2 regions of the Intestinibacillus sp. Marseille-P6563 genome follow, and region 2 is predicted to be linked to the other one. Evidence: riboswitches for the same ligand, from Rfam matches in the RefSeq annotation. Region 2 holds a riboswitch; the other holds the start of a gene.
The links. A riboswitch is a leader RNA that binds a small molecule or an ion and turns the genes downstream of it on or off. The one in region 2 is predicted to bind cobalamin.

Region 1: another riboswitch for cobalamin. It lies ahead of EFB11_RS01185 (energy-coupling factor ABC transporter permease); the one in region 2 lies ahead of EFB11_RS04830 (DUF2284 domain-containing protein).

What each region holds. Positions count from the first base shown of each region.
Region 1 is NZ_UWOD01000001.1:236,845-248,314, reverse strand. Features, by position in the region: gene EFB11_RS01215 (SCP2 sterol-binding domain-containing protein) at 1-134, shown strand, start outside; gene EFB11_RS01210 (L-lactate dehydrogenase) at 172-1,116, opposite strand; gene EFB11_RS01205 (S-layer homology domain-containing protein) at 1,324-2,694, shown strand; gene zupT (zinc transporter ZupT) at 2,743-3,528, opposite strand; gene cbiQ (cobalt ECF transporter T component CbiQ) at 3,708-4,499, shown strand; gene EFB11_RS01190 (energy-coupling factor ABC transporter ATP-binding protein) at 4,512-5,339, shown strand; cobalamin riboswitch at 5,460-5,647, shown strand; gene EFB11_RS01185 (energy-coupling factor ABC transporter permease) at 5,794-6,534, shown strand; gene EFB11_RS01180 (energy-coupling factor ABC transporter substrate-binding protein) at 6,538-6,867, shown strand; gene cbiD (cobalt-precorrin-5B (C(1))-methyltransferase CbiD) at 6,929-8,056, shown strand; gene cobI (precorrin-2 C(20)-methyltransferase) at 8,053-8,745, shown strand; gene cobM (precorrin-4 C(11)-methyltransferase) at 8,742-9,497, shown strand; gene EFB11_RS01160 (cobalt-precorrin 5A hydrolase) at 9,494-10,516, shown strand; gene hemA (glutamyl-tRNA reductase) at 10,513-11,470, shown strand, end outside.
Region 2 is NZ_UWOD01000001.1:910,996-922,465, reverse strand. Features, by position in the region: gene dpsA (dipicolinate synthase subunit DpsA) at 1-756, opposite strand, end outside; gene EFB11_RS04830 (DUF2284 domain-containing protein) at 866-1,411, opposite strand; cobalamin riboswitch at 1,679-1,869, opposite strand; gene EFB11_RS04825 (cupin domain-containing protein) at 1,968-2,405, opposite strand; gene EFB11_RS04820 (ethanolamine utilization protein EutH) at 2,427-3,617, opposite strand; gene EFB11_RS04815 (BMC domain-containing protein) at 3,653-4,192, opposite strand; gene EFB11_RS04810 (4Fe-4S dicluster domain-containing protein) at 4,196-5,554, opposite strand; gene EFB11_RS04805 (EutN/CcmL family microcompartment protein) at 5,570-5,854, opposite strand; gene EFB11_RS04800 (hypothetical protein) at 5,870-6,592, opposite strand; gene eutJ (ethanolamine utilization protein EutJ) at 6,625-7,446, opposite strand; gene EFB11_RS04790 (PduL/EutD family phosphate acyltransferase) at 7,473-8,084, opposite strand; gene EFB11_RS04785 (ATP-binding protein) at 8,095-8,880, opposite strand; gene EFB11_RS04780 (BMC domain-containing protein) at 8,910-9,194, opposite strand; gene EFB11_RS04775 (BMC domain-containing protein) at 9,225-9,506, opposite strand; gene EFB11_RS04770 (acetaldehyde dehydrogenase (acetylating)) at 9,535-11,022, opposite strand; gene EFB11_RS17340 (BMC domain-containing protein) at 11,026-11,470, opposite strand, start outside.

The sequences.
Region 1 (11,470 bases), 670 kb from region 2:
CTTTGACCATGACCAATTTTGACCGGATCTTGTCGGGAAAACTCAATCCGCAAGTTGCGTTTGCCGAAGGCAAACTCAAAGTGGAAGGCAACATTGATAAGGTCCTGCTGCTGGCAGAACTGCTGAAGAATTAAAAAATGCTCCATCCCAAACGCAGGATGGAGCATTTTTTTATAGGCCGATTTCGTCGAGCAAGGCGCGCATTTTTTGCGCCGAGGATTGTAGCTGTGCCGTTTCATCCGGGCTGAGCGGAACGTCCAACACGTTTTGGACACCGTCCCGTCCGACGACGCAGGGGAGCCCCAGGCAAAGGTCGGAAATGCCGTAGTGCCCGGACACCATGCTGGATACCGGCAACACCGAGTGTTCGTTTCGCACGATGGCTTCGGCAATGCGACGCACAGCAAGGCCGATGCCGTAGTAGGTGGCGCCTTTGCCGTCAATGATGGAGTAAGCCGCGTCGCGCACTGAAATATAGATTTTGTGCAGCGCTTCGTGCGAGGGGTCCTTGCCGCAGATGCGGCAGTAGTCATCCAGATCGACGCCGGAAATGTTGGCCGAGGACCAGACCGCCAGCTCGCTGTCGCCATGTTCGCCAATGATGAACGCATGCACATTACGGCTGTCGACTTGCAGGTATTGTCCCAGCAGGTGTTTGAGGCGGGCGGTGTCCAAAACGGTACCCGAGCCGATGACACGGCCAGCCGGCAGACCGGATAATTTTTGGGCCATATAGGTCAGCAGATCGACCGGGTTGGAAACGATCAGCAAGATGGCTTCCTGGTTGACGGGCATAATCTGCTCGATGATGGTCTGCATGATGACACGGTTTCGGCCCAGTAGTTCGATGCGGGTTTCGCCCGGCTTCTGGTTGGCACCGGCTGCGATAACAATGAGACCACATTCAGCCAGGTCTTTGTAATCGCCGGCACGAACGATACACGGCTGGGTAAACGCAATGCCGTGGCTGATGTCGGCTGCTTCTCCTTCGGCTTTTTTCTGGTTTGCATCCAGCAGCACGATCTCGGAAAACAGGCCGCTGGTGGCCAGGGTGAAGGCAGAAGTTGCCCCTACAAAACCAACGCCGATCACGGCGCACTTACGAAGATTGGTCATAAAATTTCGTCCTTTCTGAAAATACGATTGTAAAATTTGCAACAAAATAAGAGGGAAAAGGTTAGCAATTTGGAGATTTGCGCAAAAAATCATACGTTTGTAAGCAGACTGTTTATAGTTTGTGAAGAATAAAAAATTTTATGAATTTTTGATACAAAAATCAAAAGGTATGATATAATGTGTACAAACCTAAAGGAGGAATTGACGATGAAAAAAACATGCAAGCTGTTGCTTCTGGGCACAGCTCTGGCAACGACCATGACCATTTCGGCCGCTGCTGCAAACTTCACCCATTGTGCAGATTCGCTGCATGCAATGGATCTTTTCAGCGGCACGGAAAATGGATATGAGCTCGACCGGGCTCCGACCCGTGCAGAAGCAGCGGTTATGCTGGTTCGTCTGCTGGGCGGGGAAAAGGATGCAACGGCAAATACTTATGAAACTCCGTTTACCGATGTGCCCACTTGGGCAGCTCCGTATGTCGGCTGGCTGTATCACAACAACCTGACGGCTGGTGCAACCGAAACCACCTATGACACCGAAGGCGCTTGCACCGCACAGATGTATGCGACCTTCCTGATGCGCTCCCTCGGCTACACCGATACGGGCGACAATGCAGATTTCTCGTACAGCAATTCGTTGACCTTCGCAAAGGAAAAGGGCGTTGTCGATGATTTCAACTGCGATCCGGAAAACTTCCTGCGCGATGATGTGGTAGCGATGAGCTACACGGCGCTGGCAACTCAGCCCAAGGATGGCAAGAACGATACCCTGCTCGATCAGCTCGTTGCCAGCGGTGCGGTTGACGCAACCAAGGCAAAGTCCACCCAGGATACCTTCAAGGCATACAATGAGTATACCGAACTGTCCAAGAAGATGGCAGACGTGACCGACATGGCTATGAACATGAAGATGAGCATGGACATGAAGCTCAACGATGCAAACCTGGCCAAGGCCGACATGGATATGAACGTGCAGGCTAACATGGACATGGAAAACCTGGACAACAGCAAGCTGGCCATGAAGGGCAAGATTACCATGAATCTGGATGAATCTCTGGTAGAAGAAGGCCAGCAGGCACAGCAGACCATGGATATGGAAGCTTACTTCACCAATGGCGCTTACTACGTCAAGTCGGGTGATCAGAAGATCAAGACCGAAATGAGCGTACAGGACATGATGGACGGCATGGGTCTGTCGGAAATGGTGAATACCGTAGAGCCGATCTCGCTGTTTAAGAGCATTGCTAAGAATTCGGATGGCAGCTACAAGATCGAATATGCTGCATCCAGCATGAACGACATGATTGCAAACATTCTGACTTCGGCAGGCATGACGGCGGATATGGGTTCGATGACCTTTGATAACGTTGCCATCACCGTAACTCCGGAGAATGGTCAGCTCAAGTCCATGGCTGCGGATATGGATTGCTCGGTCAATGTTATGGATCAGAAGATCGATATGGCGATTACTCTGAATTATGACATCACTGCAACCGGCAGCTCGGTAAAGGTAACGCTCCCCAGCGATCTGGATACCTATACGGATATGATCGGTGGCACAAACACCCCGGCATAATGTAGGATGAAAATAGGGTATGCCCTGTGGCATGCCCTATTTTTTTGTCTAAAACAGCAGCAGACTGATTGCCATGACGGCCATACCGGCGATAAATCCATAGATCGATAAATGGTGCTCTCCATATTCGCGCGCGGCGGGAAGCAATTCATCAATCGAAATAAAGACCATGATGCCAGCCACTCCGGCAAACAGCAAGCCAAAGACCGTGTCACTCATCAACGGCCGCAGCACCAGCCAGCCGATCAGAGCACCGGCAGGCTCGGCAAAGCCCGAGCAAAAGGAATAGAGAAATGCTTTTTTCTTGGAACCGGTCGCCTGATAGATGGGGACCGATACGGCAATGCCTTCCGGGATGTTATGAATGGCGATGGCAACGACAATCGGAATGGCGATCTCGGGCTCCTGCAAGGCCGAAACAAAGGTCGCCAGACCTTCGGGGAAATTGTGCAGGGCAATGGCCAGCGCTGTAAAGACACCCATCCGCATCAATTTTTGTGGCTGTGGTTCGGATTCGATGAGTTTTACTTCATGCGGGTTTTCATAGGAAGGGATGCAGCGGTCGACAATGGCGATCAGAGCAATTCCTCCAAAAAACGCAAGAACAGTAGCCCAGCTGCCAGGACGGGCGCCCAAAGCGGTGGAAAGCGTTGTCTGTGCCTGCGCGAAAATCTCGACCATGGATACATAGACCATGACACCAGCCGAAAAACCCAGACTGACTGATAAAAACCTCTTATTGGTCTGCCGGGCCAGAAAGGCAATGGCGCTGCCGATGCCGGTGCTGAGGCCCGCAATCAAAGTCAATGTAAATGCAAAAAGGGTATGTTGCATAGGAACCTCCTTTGATGTTAACTATTGCTAACTAACATGAGTATAACATGCTCTTGTGTATCTGTCAAATAAAAATACACAAGAAAATGTGGGGCGGACTTCACGCAGTCCAAGTGCGGATTGACGAAATTCCAGGAAGTTTGTATAATAGATTTTAATTATGGACAGGGGGGAACGCGATGAAAACCGGCCACCGGCACGCGGGCGTGCGATCGATCGATTATTTTGCATATGCATCCCGTTTAAACGGTTGGAATGCCGGTTTTAAAGTGCTGTTTTCCTGTGTGACGCTGGTTTTTTGCATTGCAGCCAATGATCCATGGCTGGCGGTGTTCCTGTTCGCGGCCATGGGCTTCCTGACCGTTGGTATGGGAGGATTGCCGCTGCGTGATTATGGAGCACTATTGAGCATTCCCGCAGCTTTTTTGCTGCTCAGCGGTTTGACGCTGGCCTGCAATGTGTCCTGGACCCCGCAAGGGGACTTTTGTCTGTCGCTGCACTGGTTTTATCTATACATCAATCGAGCAGATGCCTGGGAGGCGCTGCGGTTGCTGGTCAAGGCCTTTGGTGCGGTCAGCGCGATGTATTTTATGACCTTGACCACGCCAGCCTGTGAGATCGTCGGAGTGTTGCGAAAAATCCATACGCCGAAACTGGTGATCGAGCTGATGTATCTCATCTACCGCTTCATTTTCATTTTGCTGGATGTACAGGGGCGCATGCGGGCAGCTGCCGAATCCCGGCTGGGTTATCGGGATTTGCGGACATCTCTGCGTTCGTTTGGCGGAATCGCAGGCAATCTACTCGTTTTGTCTATGCGCAAGGCAAATACCTATTACGATGCCATGGTATCCCGGTGTTATACGGGGGAGATGCGGTTTTTGGAGCCGGAAAAGCCGGTCACAACTCGGCAGTGGCTGTGTGCTGGTCTGGTATGGATGATAGGGCTTGCGATTTGGTGGTTGCTGTAAAAGGAGAAAAACATGGAACAACCAATTTTATCCGTCCAGGGCTTGGAATACGCCTATGAAGAAGGCAAGCATGCTCTGGAGCATATTTCTTTGGATGTGTATGCCGGGGAGAAGATCGCGGTGCTTGGTACCAACGGTGCCGGGAAATCGACCTTCTTTTTGTGCCTGAATGGGGTGCTCGAGCCCCATGCGGGCGAAATCCGTCTGCACGGAACAGCGATCGATGCGCGCTCGCGCAATGCGCTGCGGGAGCATGTGGGCGTGGTGTTTCAAAATGCAGACGACCAGATCATCGCTTCCACGGTGCTGGCCGAGATTTCCTTTGGGCCAATGAATTTGCGGCTGCCCAAGCAGGAGGTCGAGCGTCGGGTAGAGCATGCGATTGCTACCATGGATTTGGAGGCCTTCCGTAACCGGCCGCCACATTACATGAGCGGCGGCGAAAAAAAGCGGGTGAGCATTGCCGACATTATCGCCATGGAATCCGAAGTGATTTTATTTGACGAACCGGCTGCCTCGCTCGACCCTGCCGGGGCAGAGATGCTGGAACAGGTGCTTGAAAGCCTGTCGCGGGCCGGAAAAACGCTGCTCATTTCCACGCACGATATGGATTTTGCTTTCCGCTGGGCTTCCCGCATTGTGGTATTTTGCAACGGAAAGATTATTGCTGACGGCAGCCCGCTGGCGGTGTTTGAAAATCAAGAGATCATCGAACGAGCCAATTTGCGGCAGCCAACCATGCTGGAGGTTTTTTCCCGGCTGCGGGCGCATGGGCTGGTGCCTGCGCAGGCCGATTGTCCGCGCATCCCACAGGATCTGGATGTGCTTTTGGACTCGTAAGCAGAATTTTGGACGATTGTATCAATTTTAGCACAAGAATGCGAAATGCCTTGTAGCATATTGACAAGTTTTCGCATTTCGATTACAATAAAGATGTTTCTTCCAGGTGCAAGCAATCGATGCTTGCCGGATCTTGAAGGTACTTGCGCACATGCCGCAGGTGAAAAGGGAAAGGAGTGCAAATCTCCTACGGTCCCGCCGCTGTAATGGAAGAGTTTGGCGCATTGTGTGTCACTGGGTTTCTCTGGGAAGGCCGCGCCGGACGATGAAGCCTGAGTCAGAAAACCTGCCTTTAAGAGTAGAAATGCATACGGTTACGAGCGATGACCGGTGTGCAAAGGCAGTTTCTGACGGTGGAGGGCCGAAAAACCAGCAGGAACATGCCTAGGTGCCGGTTTTGGGTGAGTGGGAATCATCCAGAAACGGCATTTTTTATTGGGAAAGGACAGAAACAATGAAAAAGAAAATGATCGGTTTTGCTGCTGCGGCCGCGCTTACTGCCGGCCTGATTCCAGCGGCGGGTGCCATGCACATCATGGAAGGATACCTTCCAGTGAAAATGTGTATTCTGTGGGGGGCGATTTCCCTACCGTTCCTCATCGCCGGATTCTTCTCGATTCAAAAATCATTGCATCGGGATCATCGGGCGATTACACTCCTTGCGATGTCGGGCGCCTTTATCTTTGTCATCTCCTCGCTGAAGATCCCGTCGGTCACCGCGTCGTGCTCACACATGACCGGTACCGGTCTGGGCGCTATTCTATTTGGCCCGGCGGCCGTATCCATCCTGGGTATTATCGTCCTGCTGTTCCAGGCCATCCTGCTCGCGCATGGTGGACTGACCAGCCTGGGGGCGAATACCTTCTCGATGGCGATTGCCGGCCCGCTGGTCGCGTTCGGCATTTATAAACTGTGCCAGAAGCTGCGTATCAACCGTATGGTGGGCATCTTCCTGGCTGCCGCTGTCGGCGACCTGTTTACCTATTGTGTGACCAGTTTGCAGCTGGCGCTCGCTCATCCGTCGCCCGAAGGCGGCATTGGACTGGCGGCAATCAAATTCCTCGGTGTTTTTGCACCGACGCAGGTGCCGCTGGCCATTTTGGAGGGCATCTTAACGGTCGTCATCATGATCGCTTTGGAATCCTACGCACGCCCCGAACTGCGTGCGGTCGGTTATGCGGAGGAGGTCAAGTAAGCGATGACAAAATCGAATAAGAAAAAAGTGATTGTGCTGCTCATCATTGCGGTGCTGCTCATCGTCGTTCCGGTAATCGCTCTGCCGGGCGCGACCTTTGGTGGTTCGGATGATGCAGGCAGTGTGATGGTCGAAGAAGTGACCGGCCAGGCCTATGAGCCTTGGTATACACCGGTTTTGGAACAATTTTTGGGTGGAGAACTTCCCGGTGAGCTGGAAAGCCTGCTGTTTTGCGTGCAGACCGGCATCGGTGTTGGGATCATCGCGTTTTTCCTGGGCCGCTGGGTGGAACGCAAAAAACACGACCGGGACAACGACCACAAAGATCAATGATACGGAAAGCAGAGCGGTCCCTCCTCGCTCTGCTTTTTTGTTGGGATAGGAGCGAAACGATATGGAGTTGGCTTATAAGAACGGCAAACAATTGCGCCGGGGCTATACGACCGGTTCGTGTGCCGCAGCTGCTGCACAGGCCGCCGCGATGCTGCTGCTAACAGGGGAAGCGCCGGCAAAGGTACTGTTGCGTACCCCGAGCGGGACCGATTTACATCTGACCCCGGAGCAAGTGCATTGGGAGGGAGCGAGCGCTGTCTGTGCCATTCGCAAGGACAGCGGCGATGACCCGGATGTGACCAACGGCATTCGTATTTTTGCCGCGGTGGCGCAGATGGAAAGCGGCATTGCGATTGAAGGCGGCAAAGGAGTCGGCCGGGTGACCCGGCCAGGGCTGGCCTGTCCGGTGGGGGAAGCAGCCATCAATCCCGGACCGCGGGAGCAGATTACCGCAGCCGTCCGGCAGGCGGCGCTGGGCTGTGGCTACCGCGGTGGACTGCGGATTGTCATTTCTGCCGAAAATGGGGAAGAGATTGCCAAACAGACCTACAACAGCCATTTGGGCGTGCAGGGTGGCATCTCCATTCTTGGAACCAGCGGCATTGTAGAGCCGATGAGCGAACAGGCGCTGATGGATACCACCCATTTGGAACTCGACAGCGTGTTCACCACCGGTCAGCGCATTGCATTTTTGTGTCCCGGCAATTACGGCGCCGATTTTGCGCGCGACCATCTGGGACTGGATTTGGAACGGGCGGTCAAGTGCTCCAATTTCATCGGGAATGCGCTTGACTATGCGGTGTTCAAGGGATTTCCCGACATTCTGCTGGTCGGTCACGCTGGAAAACTGGTCAAGCTGGCAGCCGGTGTGATGAATACTCATTCGTCGGTGGCCGACGGACGGCAGGAGGTCTTTACCGCGCATGCGGCCTTGTGCGGCGCGCCGGTCGATACGCTTGAGGCGCTGATGGATTCGGTCACGGTAGATGCCTGCATTGACCTGCTGGATGCAGTTGGCCTGCGGGAAGCCGTGCTGGCTCGTATCGGGCAGGCGATCGAAACGCGGCTGGCTGTCCGGCTGCGTGGGCGTGCCCGAATCGAATATTTGATGTTTACCAACCAATACGGCGTACTGGCTCAATCGGCTGGTGCGGCGGCATTCTGTCAAAGATTACAGGAGTACACATGAAACAGGGAATTTTATACGGTGTCGGCGTTGGGCCGGGCGACCCGGAATTGATGACGCGCAAGGCGGTCCGCATTTTGGAGACCTGCGATGTGATCGCAGCGCCCCAGTCGGAGGGCAACGACAAAACCGCTATGGCCATTGCGGCCGAATTTGTACAGGACAAACCGGTGGTCTACTTCGATATGCCCATGACGCGCGACAAGGTCAAAATGGCGCAAAGCCACGACCACGCGGCGGACGAAATTTGCCGTCTGCTGGACGAAGGCAAGATGGTAGCCTTTCTGACGCTGGGCGACCCGACCATCTATTCGACCTATTGGTATGTTCACAAACGGGTGCTCGCGCGCGGATATGATGCGCGGCTGGTACCCGGTGTGCCGTCGTTCTGCGCGGCGGCCGCTGCGGTGGGCACAGCCTTGGTCGAGGGCAGCGAAATGCTGCATATCGTGCCCGCTTCCCACCAAAGCACCGATGAAGGACTGGCCCTGCCGGGTACTAAAGTGTTGATGAAGGCCGGCCGGTCGATTTTGGATGTGCGCGAAAAACTGCGCGCAGACGGCAAGCTGCAACAGGCCGCGCTGGTCGAGCGCGCCACCATGGAAGGCGAGCGGGTCGTACGCGACTTGGACGAGCTGACCGACCCGACCGGATATTTTTCCATCATCATCGTCAAGGAGGGGCAGGCATGATTTATTTTGTGGGCGCCGGTTCAGGCGCACCCGATCTCATCACGGTACGCGGCGCCAAGCTGCTGGAACAGGCGGATGTGATCGTTTATGCCGGTTCGCTGGTCAATCCGGCCCTGCTGGAATACAAAAAAGAGGGCTGCACGGTCTACAACAGTGCGACCATGACGCTGGAAGAGGTCATGGACGTCATGATTCCGGCAGCCCGCGCGGGAAAGCTGATCGTGCGGCTGCATACGGGTGACCCCTGCGTCTATGGCGCGCACCGCGAGCAGATGGACGTGCTTGACCGCGAAGGGCTGGACTACGAAGTCGTGCCCGGAGTTTCTTCCTTCTGTGGCGCCGCGGCAGCGCTCAAAGCCGAATATACGCTGCCGGACGTTTCCCAGACGGTCATTTTGACCCGTATGGAAGGGCGCACCCCCGTGCCGCCCAAGGAAAAGATCGAACTGTTGGCCGCTCACGGCGCGACGATGGTGATTTTCCTGTCCGCCGGACAGTTGGAAAAGCTTTCGGAACGGCTGATTGAAGGCGGCTATACCGCCGATACCCCGGCAGCAATTGTCTATAAAGCCACCTGGCCGGAGGAAAAGGTCGTGCGCACGACGGTTGGCGGACTCGCGCAGGCTGCCCGCGCAGAGGGCATCACCAAAACGGCTCTCATCACGGTCGGCGGCTTCCTGGGCGACGTGTATGAGCGTTCCAAGCTGTATGATCCGACCTTTACGACCGAATTCCGCGAGGCGTCCCGATGATCTGGGGCAAGGTGGTGTCGTTTACCGACCGGGGCGCTGCTGTCGGGCAGCGCATCGCGGTGCTGTTGCCGGATGACAAAATCGAGTGCTATGCCCGCGGGGTAGATGTGTCGCTCAAAGGCACCAAACTTTCCCGTATGGTGCAACAAGCCATGGTTGATTGCAGCCTGCTGATTTTCGTGGGGGCAACCGGCATCGCCGTGCGCTCGATTGCGCCGTATTTGCAGGGCAAGGCCTATGACCCGGCGGTATTGGTCGTGGATGAAAATGCGCGGTTTGTAATTTCGCTGGTGTCCGGCCACTTAGGCGGCGCCAACGCCTTGGCCGAGCGGCTGGCGGACGGACTGGGCGCGCAGGCGGTCGTCACAACGGCGACCGATGGCCGCGGCATCTTCGCGGTCGATACTTGGGCGAGGGAGCACGGCTGCGCGGTGCTCGACCCAAAGAACATTCAGTATGTTTCGGCGGCGCTGCTGCGAGGCGACACGGTCGGCTGCAAGACTGCTTTTGCCGTGCGCGGTTCTGTGCCGCGATACATTGCGCTCAACCGCGACCGCTGCGAGAGCGGCTTTACGGTCGATTTCAGCGGAGAAGAACACCCATTTGCACATACGCTGCATCTGGTGCCCCGCATCGTGCATGTCGGCATCGGCTGCCGGCGCGGCACACCAGCGGACGCGATCGAAGCCGCCGTGCAGCAGGCGCTGGACAAGGCGAAAGTACATCCGGCGGCGCTGTGTGCCGTGGCGTCCATTGACCTGAAGAAGAACGAAGCCGGGCTGCTCGAATTTTGCAAGGCGCATAATCTGTCGCTTGCAACCTATCCAGCCGAAGTGCTTCAAAAGGTCGACGGTTCGTTTACGGCGTCTGCGTTTGTGCAACAGACCGTGGGGGTGGACAATGTCTGCGAACGTGCGGCCGTGCAAAGCGCAGGTGGCGGCGCACTTTTGTGTGCGAAGACCGCACAAAACGGCGTAACCGTGGCGCTGGCCGCCGAAAATTGGGGGATAGAGTTTTGAACATACAAATGATCGGCATCGATTTTCAAGGCGCGGACATCGCGCAGCGGGAACCGTTGTCGTTTACCAAAAATCAGGTGCTCGGGCTGCTGCCCAAACTGAAAGACGGCGAACATGTCCTGGCCTGCGCGCTGCTGGCTACCTGCAACCGTACCGAATTATACCTGCATGCTGCGCAGGAGATCGATGCGTTGGCATTGCTGGCGCGGGCGGCGGGTTTTCAGACGGAGACTTACCGTCCGCTCGCCGTAACGCGCAAGGGTCCGGAGGCGGCACGGCACATCATGAAGGTTGCCGCCGGGCTGCAATCGCAGATTTTCGGGGACGACCAGATCGTCACCCAGGTGCGCACCGCGCTCGACCTGGCCTATGAAGCAGGCACGGCGGACAGCGTGCTGGGCACATTGCTGCGCCGGGCGGTGGCAGCTGGAAAACGGGTCAAGACCGAAACACGACTGACCGGCGTGCCGGTTTCGGCGGCGTCGCGGGGTGTCGAGCGAGCAGCGGCCTTTTGTGGTAGTTTGGACGGCAAGCGAGCGGTCGTGATTGGCAACGGTGAGATGGGGCGTTTGGCCGCGTCGCTTTTGCGGCAGGCCGGTTGCGCGGTCACCATTACCCTGCGCTCGTACCGACACGGGGAAACCATCGTCCCCGCCGGGTGCGATACCCATGCGTATGACGACCGTTTGGCGTGCATCGAAGGCGCGGATTTGGTGTTCAGTGCGACCACCAGCCCGCATTTTACCTTGACCGCCGAACAAATCGCCAGTCTGCAAAACCCACCGCGATTGTTCGTCGATTTGGCCATGCCGCGCGACATTGAGCGTGCTGCGGCAGACGATGGCCGGGTGATGATTTGGAATCTGGACGACCTCGGGCAGCTGGGCGACGAAAATGCCGCCGAGCGCGCGCTGGCGGTCGATATTCTGGACAAGGAATATGCCGAGTTCAAAG
Region 2 (11,470 bases):
GCTGGCCGCGTTGAAATCCACACCGCCCGGCTTGGATGCCAGATCGATAATCAGGCAATCGGGTGGGAGTTCCGCCAGTTCGGCCATACCGAGCACCCGTGCCGGCACGGTGTTGACCACCAGGTCAAAGCCGGACAGATGCCCAGCCAGAGCGCCCGTATGCAGGCAGCCATGTCCGGCTGCTTCAATGCGTGCAAAATCCTTGGCCGAACGGGCAGAAACGGTCACATGCGCATGCAGCGCCTGCAATTTCTGGGCCAGCATACTGCCGATGCGCCCATTGCCGATGACCAGCACATGCGACCCATGCAGGGTGATGGGCAGTTCTTCCATGGCAAGCTGCAACGCCCCTTCGCAGGTGGGGACTGCATTGCGGATAGCCAGCTCCTCACGGGCCAGATAGTCGATCAGATGCAGGTCGTTTTGTTCGGCCCGTGCCCGCAGGGCCGGGGAGACCGCACCCGCCAGCACCAGTTTGCCCGCTGGAATGGCATCCAAAATGGTTTGCATATGATACGATGTATTGGAAAGCGGCGCGTTGAGCAGCCCTTCCTCGCGTTCGGCCGGCATGGGCAGGATAATCGCCTGCGCCTCTTTTACCCCAAAATCAGGCGCTCCCAGGCGGATTCCAGCATCAAATGGATGCCGTTCCAGCGCCGAAACCGTGACTGTATGGCCGTCTGCGCACAAAAGCTGCGCCAAAAACGCTTGCCGCATGTCGCCGCCAAGAATGGCCAGCGACGTGCTTTTTTTCATACTGCATCGCCTCCTTCAACGTCATGCTATGCCGGGATGGGTCCATGGGTGAGACCTTTCGAAAAAAGGGCATGGGTCGGTGTCAAAAACCGATCCATGCCTTGATTGATCAGGGGACCAGCAGCGCCCCCAATGCTACATGATAGGCGGGCAGCTTGCCGGAGCTCCATTGGAGCGGAAAACCAAGCTGCTCGTCCGCCAGACGGCTCAGGTCGATGCGGAAAGCCGAAAAGGAATACCGCATCCGCTCGGGCCAAATGCAGGTGCAGCCGCTGGGACGCATGCAATGGGCGCAGCGCTCGCAGCGTCCGGCGGCAATCGACCGCGCGCCGGGAAACAGCTTTTCGAGCGCCAGCTGGGTTTCGAGCAGCGCCCGTTTGGCAAGGCCGTAAGTTTGATCCTGTACGGCCTGGACATCGCGCCAGCGATGTGCCAGCTCGGTATAGGTGACTTGTACGCCCAATAGATAGATGTCCGTATATCCGGCGAAAAAAGCGGGCGTATCGGGGACACCGGGCGGACAGGACCATACCTTGCCGTAGAAGGGACAGCCATTGCAGCTTTGCGCGAATTTTTCCGGGCGGTAATATTGCTTAAGAAACGCATCGACCGCCATGCGGCGCACCGCGGTCTGGGTGGTACATAAATCTGTCATGATGAGTCCTCTCTTGCCGCAAACGGGCGGGGCAGAACACCCCGCCCGCTCATGCCGCGGCCAATCCACTTGGCGTCCCGCCTGCATCGGCAGGCGCCAGCTTCGAATGCAGAGATGCGTGGGCCGGATATTCCTCTATCCGGGCATACTCTGTGCGTAAAAGAAAAATCAGGCGCACAGAAACAAAAAAGCTGTACCGAAAAAGCAGGTACAGCAAACAAACCGCCGGGCGGTGGATGTGCACCCTTTCAGGACCGGAAAGGTTTTTACGTGCGTTATATCCAGGCAGGTCTTCTGACTCAGGCCTCCAAGCGCAGTCCGCCGTCTTCCCGGAACCATCCAGTGACTTTGTGGCGGCCTGCTCGGCCAATACAGCAACGGCATTGTGTGGGATTCACACCCAGCTTCCCTTTTGAGTTTCCCGCAGCCGGGGAAACACCTGGATACCGATTGGATTTATGGTCAGTATAGCATTCCAAGGGCACCCTGTCAAGCACAGGCCGGGGCGCCGAGCCGGGGGATGAACCCCGGCTCGCACCCAGCCCGCTTTGCCGGTTTATCCGAGTTCCTGCCAGTTGGCGGGATAGACGAAATAAGCATATCGGGCAAAACTGGGGGTCTGGAAATGGATGTGGCTACCTTGGGGGATGTAAATGATATCGCCCGGGCCGCCTTTGATGACCCGTCCGTCGATCTCGATCTCCAATTCGCCTTCGATGACCATATCGTATTCGTCATACGTCAGAGTCCATTCAAAACTGGTGTGATCCAGTTCCATGATCCCGGCACCCATGCGGGGTGCTTCTTCTAAGGTGACCAGATCCTTTAAGCGGACGCCATCCTGTTCGAACGGTTCACACTTGACCGTGGAAGTCCGGATGCCGATGATGCCGCTGGGATCGATATGCTTTTCAAAACCACACGACGGCTGTGCCATGGTTTCGCGGATCACTTTTTCTACGATCTCACGGATCAAAGCTTCACTTACATTCATAAGCACACAATCCCTTTCTTCTTACTTGTTTGCGCTTTCGATCTTGCTGAGCAGCTTGGGAGCGAGTGCATTGGCCACGATCAGTGCCGTGATACCAGCAACCAGCTTGCCAACGATAACCGGGAAGATCATATCCTGGTTGTTGCCAGCGGTAAAGCCCAGATGGTCGCCGAATACGAAAGCAGCCGATACAGCAAATGCAACGTTCAGCAGCTTGCCCTTGGGGTTCATCTGATCCATGATGTTGAACATCGCGATGTTGTTGGCCAGGTTGGCGACCAGACCAGCCGAACCCTTATCGTTCATGCCGAATGCAGCACCGATCTTGTTGAGTGCACCGCCGAAGGTTTTGGTGATCCACTTGACCATGGGGAACGCACCGATCAGGACGATACCAATCTGGCCGCAGGTGAGCAGACCGGAATTGAGCGGCGTCAGGCCGGTTTCCGGATCGACCGTGGACATCACGTCGAACAACGGGAACATGATACCCGTGATCTGCTGGAAGACGGCGATGGCGGTAAAGATCGTGATGACGATGGTAACGCCGGTGCCGAATACGTTAAAGCCGCGGATCATAGCCGACGGGGCAAACCACAGGCCGATGACGATCAGGGCTGCGATGATGATAACCGGAACCAGGTTGATGAGAATCGTGCCAATAGACAGCTTATAGGGCGTCATATTCATGACCAGGCCGCCAGCGATACAGCCGAGCGGGATGGTGATCATACCAGCCAGAACGCCGGCGCCCAGATACGAGCGGTCCTCTTTCTTGATGATGCCCAGTGCAACCGGGATGGTAAATACGATCGTCGGGCCCATCATGGTGCCCAGGATGAGGCCGGCAAAGTTACCGATTGCCTCATTGCTGGCCAGTTCCATAGCCAGCGGATAGCCGCCCATATCACAGGCGAGCAGGGTGGTAGCAAACATGGACGCATCCGCGCCAATGGCAGTATAGATGGGCTTCAGGATCGGCCCTAAAATCTCCGCCAGAACGGGAGCCGCTGCAACAACACCGGCCATGGACAGCGCCAGCGGGCCAATGGCGTTGAAGCCTTCTTCAAATTGTTCGCCGTAACCATATTTATTGCCCAGGATCTTGTCGATCGCACCGACGACCATAAAGATCATCATGATCATCATAATGACCGAGTTGATCGAAATGTTGCTGACCCAAGCCTGTACGCTTTCGGTGAATACACTCATGTGTGACCCTCCTTTTTTCTGTTATCTCGCCCCTTTTACAGCAGCGTGTCGAATAGCTTGCGATCCGGACGCGGGATGACTGTGGTTTCGACCAGCAGTTCCGCATCCTTTCGTGCCGCTTCCACGGCCGCCCGGACGGCGCCGACATCGCCGGTCAGGGTGACAAACCCCTTGCCGCCGATGGCGTAGCCGGTACGGACTTCGATCAGTGTGATATTCGCAGCCTTTGCCGCCACATCGGCCGCCACGATCGCCGAGGCGATGGAATAAAACTCCAACACGCCCACCGCGCCGCGGGTCTCGACCTGGTTGGTCATGCTGATGGCCGGGATGAGCTGCTCATGTACATTGGGAAGCATCAGCGTATCGACGACCAGTTCGCCGCCGCGTTTGCGGCCTTCCTCCATGGCCGCGCGCACGTCGCCGGTCTCCCCGCCGATGATGATCATATACTTGCCCGGGCAAACAGTGGAGGAGCGCAGCAGCGCGACCTGTGCCGCTTTGACCATGTAATCACAGGTTTCGATGCCGCGGGCAATGCTGCTCAGTTCAATCATGCCAATTGCAGTTGCCACCGTTTAACCCTCCTTTTGGCGGGAGATTCGTGCTCCAGCCGCTGTGATTTCGGTAATCACGCCGGAAATGCCAGCGTGGATGTTGGCGGAAAGCCCATTTTCCGCCGCTTGCGCGATTTTTTGTCCCTTTTCCACCCGGTCACCCACCTGACAGATGGGTTCGGCCGGTTTGCCGATGTGCTGGGAGAAGGGGACAAAAATCGTATCGGGCTCAAGTTCCTGGCAGGTGTGGGCGTGCAGGCCGCTGTATGCAGCCAGCCCCAGCCGGGCGATCAGCCGCTCGGTCGGGATGCGCCGCAGCGCCAGTTCACGCAGCGCTTCAGGTGCCATATTGCGCGGTACTTGGATACCCCGTTCCCGCAGTGCGCCCTTCATGTACTCGTTGACCTTGCGCGGGGAAAGCCCCATCGGGCAGGCGAACATCTCGCACACGCCGCACGAGCAGCAGTTGGCCGCGTCGCCGAAGGCATGCAGGAATTCGGCTTCCGATTCCAGGCTTTTCTCCCGGTACAGGTTGCGCATGACCAGATGCGGGCGGATTTGATGCCCGATCAGATAGCGCGGGCACAGGTCGGTACACATCCGGCACTGGATGCAGGCCGCCCGGGCCTGGGCGCGGATGCGCTCGAGCGGGCGGGCCGACCGCTCGATGAGGTAATGCTCACGCGGCAGCACCAGGATATTGCCCGTGGTCTTGGTGACCACGGCCTGGGCAATGGCCTGCGGGTCGGATACCACCTTGCCCATCATCGGCCCGCCCAGGATGATGGCATAATCGGAAATGCGGGGATGGGCGGCCGCAATGCAATCGGTCACCGCCGTGCCAATGGGCACATGCAGCATGATGGGTTCGGCCACTTCGCCCACCACCGAGAGATATTTGGAACTGACCGCCGTGCCCTCGATCAAGGCGTCGTAAATGCCCAGCAGGGTGCCGACATTGTCGACCACGGCGCCCACGTCGAGCGGCAGCCCGCGTTCGGGTACGGTTTTGCCGGTGACCAGCTGCACCATGGTCTGTTCATCGCCCGCGGGGTAGAAGGTATCCATCTCGCACAGCTCGATGGGCACACCCGCCTGGGTGATGGCCGCGCGCAGGGCTGCGATCTCGTCCCGGTATTTGCGCTTGAGCGCAATGACAATATGGGACGCTTCCAGATGGGCCGCTACGGCCGCCGCTGCCGCCACGATGCGGTCTGCATAGGTGCGGCATAAGTATTTGTCGGTTTCGATCAAAGGCTCACATTCGGCCGCATTGACGATAAACCATTCGGCCTTGGCCTTGAGTTTTACATGCGTGGGAAAGCCCGCACCGCCTGCACCGACGATTCCGGCGTCTTTCACCGCCTCCAGCAAATTCATCCATCGTTCACCACCTTATTGCAGCGCATCGGGATGCAATTCCTGGTCGTCCACAATCCCGACGACCGTGGCATCGACCGGCACGCTCATATCCCCAGCCGCGCTGCGCGCCGAGCTGCCGGCAACAATCAACACGGTTTCGCCCACTCCGGCGCCGATAGTATCGGCGGCCACGATGGGGGTACGGTCACACGAACCGTCCAAAATGTTGATGGGCTGCACGATCAGCAGCTTATAGCTTCTGAGCTTTTCGTCTTTTCGGGTCGACCAGATATTGCCGATCACCTTTGCAACTTTCATGTCAATTCCACCTGTTCATTCGTCCCGCACGAGCGAAACCTTTCTTGCCTGCGCGTATTCCTTGGCCAGATCGGTCAAAATGGCGCGTTTGCCGATGTGGATGACCGAAACATCCTTGTCATAGACCGCGCTGAGATCGCGTTCGGTGATGACGCGCTTTTCAATCTTCACTTCCCGACCGGGCGCCGCGCAGGGCGCTGCGGCACAGGGGGCCGGACTGGCCGCCGGTTCGCAGGCCGCGGCCTCATCGCACAGAATCGCGTCCTCCAGCTCGGCCAGCGGGCAGATCGCCACGCCCGCCTGCTGAAGCAGTGCAAGCTGCTTTTCCAGGACCGCATAATACGCGGGCGGCGCCGTTTCGGCGTACCGGTACAGTTCGACCATTTCCTTGAGGACAAAGATTTTTTTGCCGGTCAGGATGGCTTTTTGCGCCAGACGGGTGAAAGGCGTATCGCATACGCCGCCCGCCAGCCGGGCCAGCGCTTCATTGGTCAGGCCAAAGAGGATGACCGCTTCATAGGATGCCATGTCGCAGTCGTAGTCTTTGAGCAAGGCGCATTCGGTCTGGTAATAGCTCAAAAGCCGTTCGCTTTCCAGCATGTCGTGGCAGATGCTGCCGTGTTCTTCGGTCAGGATGAGCAGCTTGGGCTTGCCGACGTCGGAACCACAGGACTCCTGCTGCGCGATCTTGGCAGATACCCGCGCAACGATCTCATCCACCAACGCATCGAAATTCATAGGTTCCCCTCCTTTCCCATGGTTTTCGGGGATCAAACCTTACAGTTCATCGCAATTCCAGCCGGGGTGACCAGGAAGGGATCGGCCGGTTTGATGGTCCGGATGCCGGTCTCCTTTTCAAAGATGGTCTCGATGCCGGTCAGGCAACAGGTGCCGCCGCACAGGTAAAGGGTATCGACTTGGCTTTTGTCCACATACCGATTGACGATGGAGGCCATTTTTTCGAGTACGGCCTTGACCACCGGCAAAATTTCCCGATGGCGGGTATAATCCTGCTTGATCTGTTCGGCCTCGTCAAAGGGGATGTGGTAGTTACCGGCCAACACCAACGTTACATGGGTGCCGCCCGTGGGCTCATCCTCGATTTGGATGACCTTGCCGTCCTTTAAGATGGCCAGACCAGTCGTGCCGCCGCCAATGTCGACCACCACGCCGTCGTCGATCTGATAGATGGAATTGGCCGCCGTCGGTTCGTCGAGGACGTTGGTGACTTCAAATCCCGCGCCTTCGGCCACATACTGGTGGGTACGCACACTCGATTCGGTACCGGCCGGCATGGCGATGGCGCAGTTGATGAGTTCTTCGCCGCCCAACCGTTCTTCCAGTTTGGCCTTGAGTTCGCGCACAATGCGCAGCGCACCCGAATAATCGACGACCACACCGTCGCGCAGCACGCTCGCCGCCTGCTTTTCACAGGCGATCGGGTTGTCCTCCTCATCGAGCACGACCAGCACGATGTAGGCCGTGCCCAGATCCAGGCCCACTTTGAGCTTGCTCCCCACCGGACGGAAGGTTTGGGTTTCCGAATCCTTGACACGCTGCATATAGGCGTTTACACGCTCGAGATCCATCATAGTCTCACCCTTTGCTGAAATTGCTGTTACTTGATAATCTTACCCAGCGTAAAACCGCTGACCAGTGCCGCGTTGGCCTCATCGAAATCGATGTGCATGCGGCAGCTGAATTTTTCACTCACGCGGATGATGACATCCCGGAAGGTGACCGGCCGGTCGCTGAACACCTCGACCGCGACGCGCTGTTTGTCGGTCACGCCCATGATCTGCGCCACTTCGGGCGTAAGATGGACGTGGTTATGCGCGATGATGACGCCTTCGTCGATGGTCAGCGAGCCGCACGGACCTTCGATCGTAATAGAGCCCGACCCGGCCACGTCGCCCGATTCGCGCACCGGCGCTTTGACGCCCAGTTCTACGCAGTCGCTTTTGGACAGCTCGACCTGGGTGGCCGGACGGATGGGGCCTAAGATCGCGGTGCGCTCCTTGCGGCCCTTAGGGCCGATGAGGGTCACCCGTTCCTCGGACAGGAACTGTCCGGGCTGGGAGAGCGGACGCTTGGGGGTCAGTTCGGCGCCTTTGCCGAACAGGACTTCCAGATGTTCGCGCGTGAGATGGACATGGCGGGCCGAAACTTCGACTTCCACCAAGCCAGCGCGGGAGATGGCGCTGAGCACAGCCTGAATGATCTGTTCCATAACATCCCCCTTACTTCTTGCCGTACAGGCCTGCCAGATACATGCACATCATGATGTGCACGGCGCTGGACAGGCGGTTGAGTTCTTCGATGATGTCCGCGCGGGTGCATTTTTTGCCGTCGCGGAATGCCTGATTGGCGGCCACCTCGGTTTCCCGAATCTGGGTGCGCAGCTGGTTGAGCAGCGCATAAGCCTTGCCCATGGTGTAGTCGGGCAGCAGCATCTGCTTGATGTGGAAGAACCGCATGGGGTCGTGCGACCGCTCGCGCAGTTCGGCGTGTGTCAGGCCGATGATGATTTCGTTTTTGAATTCCTCATCCAGCACATCGCAGCGCATCATTTCGCGCAGCACGGTCAGAATATCGCCCAGATCGTCGATGATCTTTTCATTGCCGCTGCTCTCGGCGAGTTCGGCCTGGATGAGCACGATCTGCGCCTGCAAACTGTCCAGCTTGCCGCGGAACAGGATGCGCGGATGGCTCTTGGGCACGAGCACATTGCCGTAGAGATGGGTCATATGCTCGGGCTTTTCCAGATAGAAGGCGCCGGTCTCGTAATCGACGAATTTGGGCTGCGGCGCCACAGGTGCCGCTGGGTCCGCCGCAGGCGTTGGGGGCGCCTCAGCCGCAGGTGCGGCGGGCGGCGGATCCTTGGAGATCTTGATTTTGCGCTGCTGCAAATATTCCCGGGCGGCCGGCGAGAGGATCTTTCCCTCGGGGATATAATAGGTTTCCGGCTCGGCGCCGCGCAGTTCGTTGCGCAAAACCGCTTCTGTAATGACCTTCAAACAATTCACCCCCTGTTCAGGTCGCTAGGCCGGGTGGGTTACCCCTGCAGCGTCGGGAGGATGAATTCGACCTCGTTGTGCGGACGCGGGATGACATGGACCGAAATCAGTTCGCCTACACGCTCAGCAGCTGCCGCGCCTGCGTCCGTTGCGGCCTTGACCGCGCCGACGTCGCCGCGAACCATCACGGTGACCAGACCGCCGCCGACATGGACCTTGCCGATCAGGGTGACGTTGGCTGCCTTGACCATGGCGTCAGCCGCTTCGACCGAAGCGACCAGACCTTTGGTTTCGATCATACCCAGTGCTTGTACTAATGCCATATTGGTTGCTCCTTTCGGTAAAGCCCGGACTTAGCCGAGCGAGGGCAGGATAAATTCCACTTCTTCGTGCGGACGCGGGATGACGTGAACCGAAATCAGTTCGCCGACCCGTTCGGCCGCTGCGGCACCTGCATCGGTCGCGGCCTTGACCGCGCCGACGTCGCCGCGTACCATAACGGTGACCAAGCCGCCGCCAACATGCACCTTGCCAATCAAGGTGACGTTAGCCGCCTTAACCATGGCGTCAGCCGCTTCGACCGAAGCGACCAGACCCTTGGTCTCGATCATACCTAAAGCCTGCATTGCTGCCATTTTATATTCCTCCTTAAAAGATCATGCGTTATTGAACGGTTTGCAGCCGCTCGATGATGCGCGCGACAATCGCGTCGACCACACTCGGGTCCATCATCGCTTCGGGCGTTGTCTGGCAGATACCGTCCGAACAATTAGGCATCTCGCGGCGGATGTCCTCGAGTTCCCGCAGACCATACGCCACATACCGGCGGTCGAGCAGATTCATCGGACTGACATTTTCGCTGGTCGCGCTGCCGCCGACCGCGCCGCAGCCCAGTGTCAGCGAAGGCATCAGGCCGGTCGAACCGCCGATGCCGCCGAGGGCGGACGGGGTGTTGACCATAAAGCGAGAAGCCGGGATGCGTTTTGCGAAATAATCGACGATGCTGTCGTCCTTGGTGTGCATCGAGAAGGTGTGGCCCTTGCCTTCATACCGCAGGATGGTGCAGCAGATGTCGCAGACATCCTTGTAATCGGTGCCGGTGTAGAAAGCGAGGATGGGGCCGAGTTTCTCGTTGGAATACGGGTGGCCGCGGCCTACGCCGTCCTCGTCGGCGACCAGGACGCGGGCGGTTTCGGGCACATCCAGACCCGCCAGTTTGGCGATGGTCTGCACGCTGCGGCCCACGATCTCGGGGTTCATGGTGCCGTTGGCGCGCAGGATGAATTTGCCCAGCTTGGCGCGTTCTTCCGGATTGAGGAAGTAAGCGCCCTGTTTTTCCATCTCAGCCTGGATGGCCGGCCGCATATCGGCGTCGCAGATGACCGACTGCTCGGATGCGCAGATGGTGCCGTTATCAAAAGTCTTGGAATCGATGATGCGCTTGACAGCCAGCGGGATGTCGGCCGTGCGTTCGATGTAAGCCGGACCGTTGCCTGGACCGACGCCGATGGCCGGGGTACCGGACGAATACGCGGCGCGTACCATCGCGCTGCCGCCGGTAGCCAGGATCATGGCCGTATCCGGATGTTTCATGAGGTTGTCGGTCGCCTGCATGGTCGGGATGGTGATGCAGGAAACTAGATTTTCATTGCCGCCCGCCTCGGCGATGGCCTGCCGGATGACCTTAACGGTCTCCCGGATGCAGCGCAGCGCGCTCGGGTGCGGGGAAAAGACGATCGCGTTGCCGGCCTTAATGGCGATCTCGGCCTTGAACAAAGCGGTCGAAGTCGGGTTGGTCGAGGGGATCAGACCCGCGATAACACCCACCGGCACGGCGATGATGCGCAGTTTTTTCTCCTCGTCGCGGCCGAGTTCGCCGATGGTTTTCATGTCCTTGATATATTCATAGACGCCCCGGCTGGCAAAGACGTTTTTCACGACTTTATCTTCTACAATGCCAAAGCCGGTGTCCTCGTGCGCCATCTCTGCCAGACGGCGCGCATTGCGCACGCCCGCGTCGGCAATCGAGCGGACGATGCGGTCAACTTCCTCCTGCGATTTTTCCGCCAGTTCCTGCTGGGCTTTCTTGGCAGCGCCCACCAGCTCGCGGACTTCCTGCATGGAGAGAAGGTCCTTATCATAAAGCTGCATAAACTATTCCTCCTGTGCCTGCTCGATCCGTGCGATCAGTTCTTCTTTCTTGGCAAAGCGGATGTCGCGGCGCGATAGGCCGGTATTCAGCCCCCGGGCTACCGAGCGGAGCTGCGCCACCGTCATCTTGTGCAGGTCCCGGTCTTCAGGAACCGGTTCGTCCGCCACGGGGGCGGGTTCTTCGGGAGCCGGAGCCGGTGGGGCCGCCTCAGACGGTGCGGAAGGCGCTTCGGGTGCCGCGGGAGGTTCCGGGGGCTCGGGCGGCGTCGGGGGAGCGCCCACCCGGTCGCCCAGGATGTAGGCGACATCGCTGGCCGGACGCGGGATGACATGCACCGAAATCAGTTCACCGACCCGTTCGGCCGCCGCAGCTCCAGCATCGGTCGCGGCCTTGACCGCGCCGACATCGCCTTCCACCATCACGGTGACCAGGCCGCCGCCGACCTGT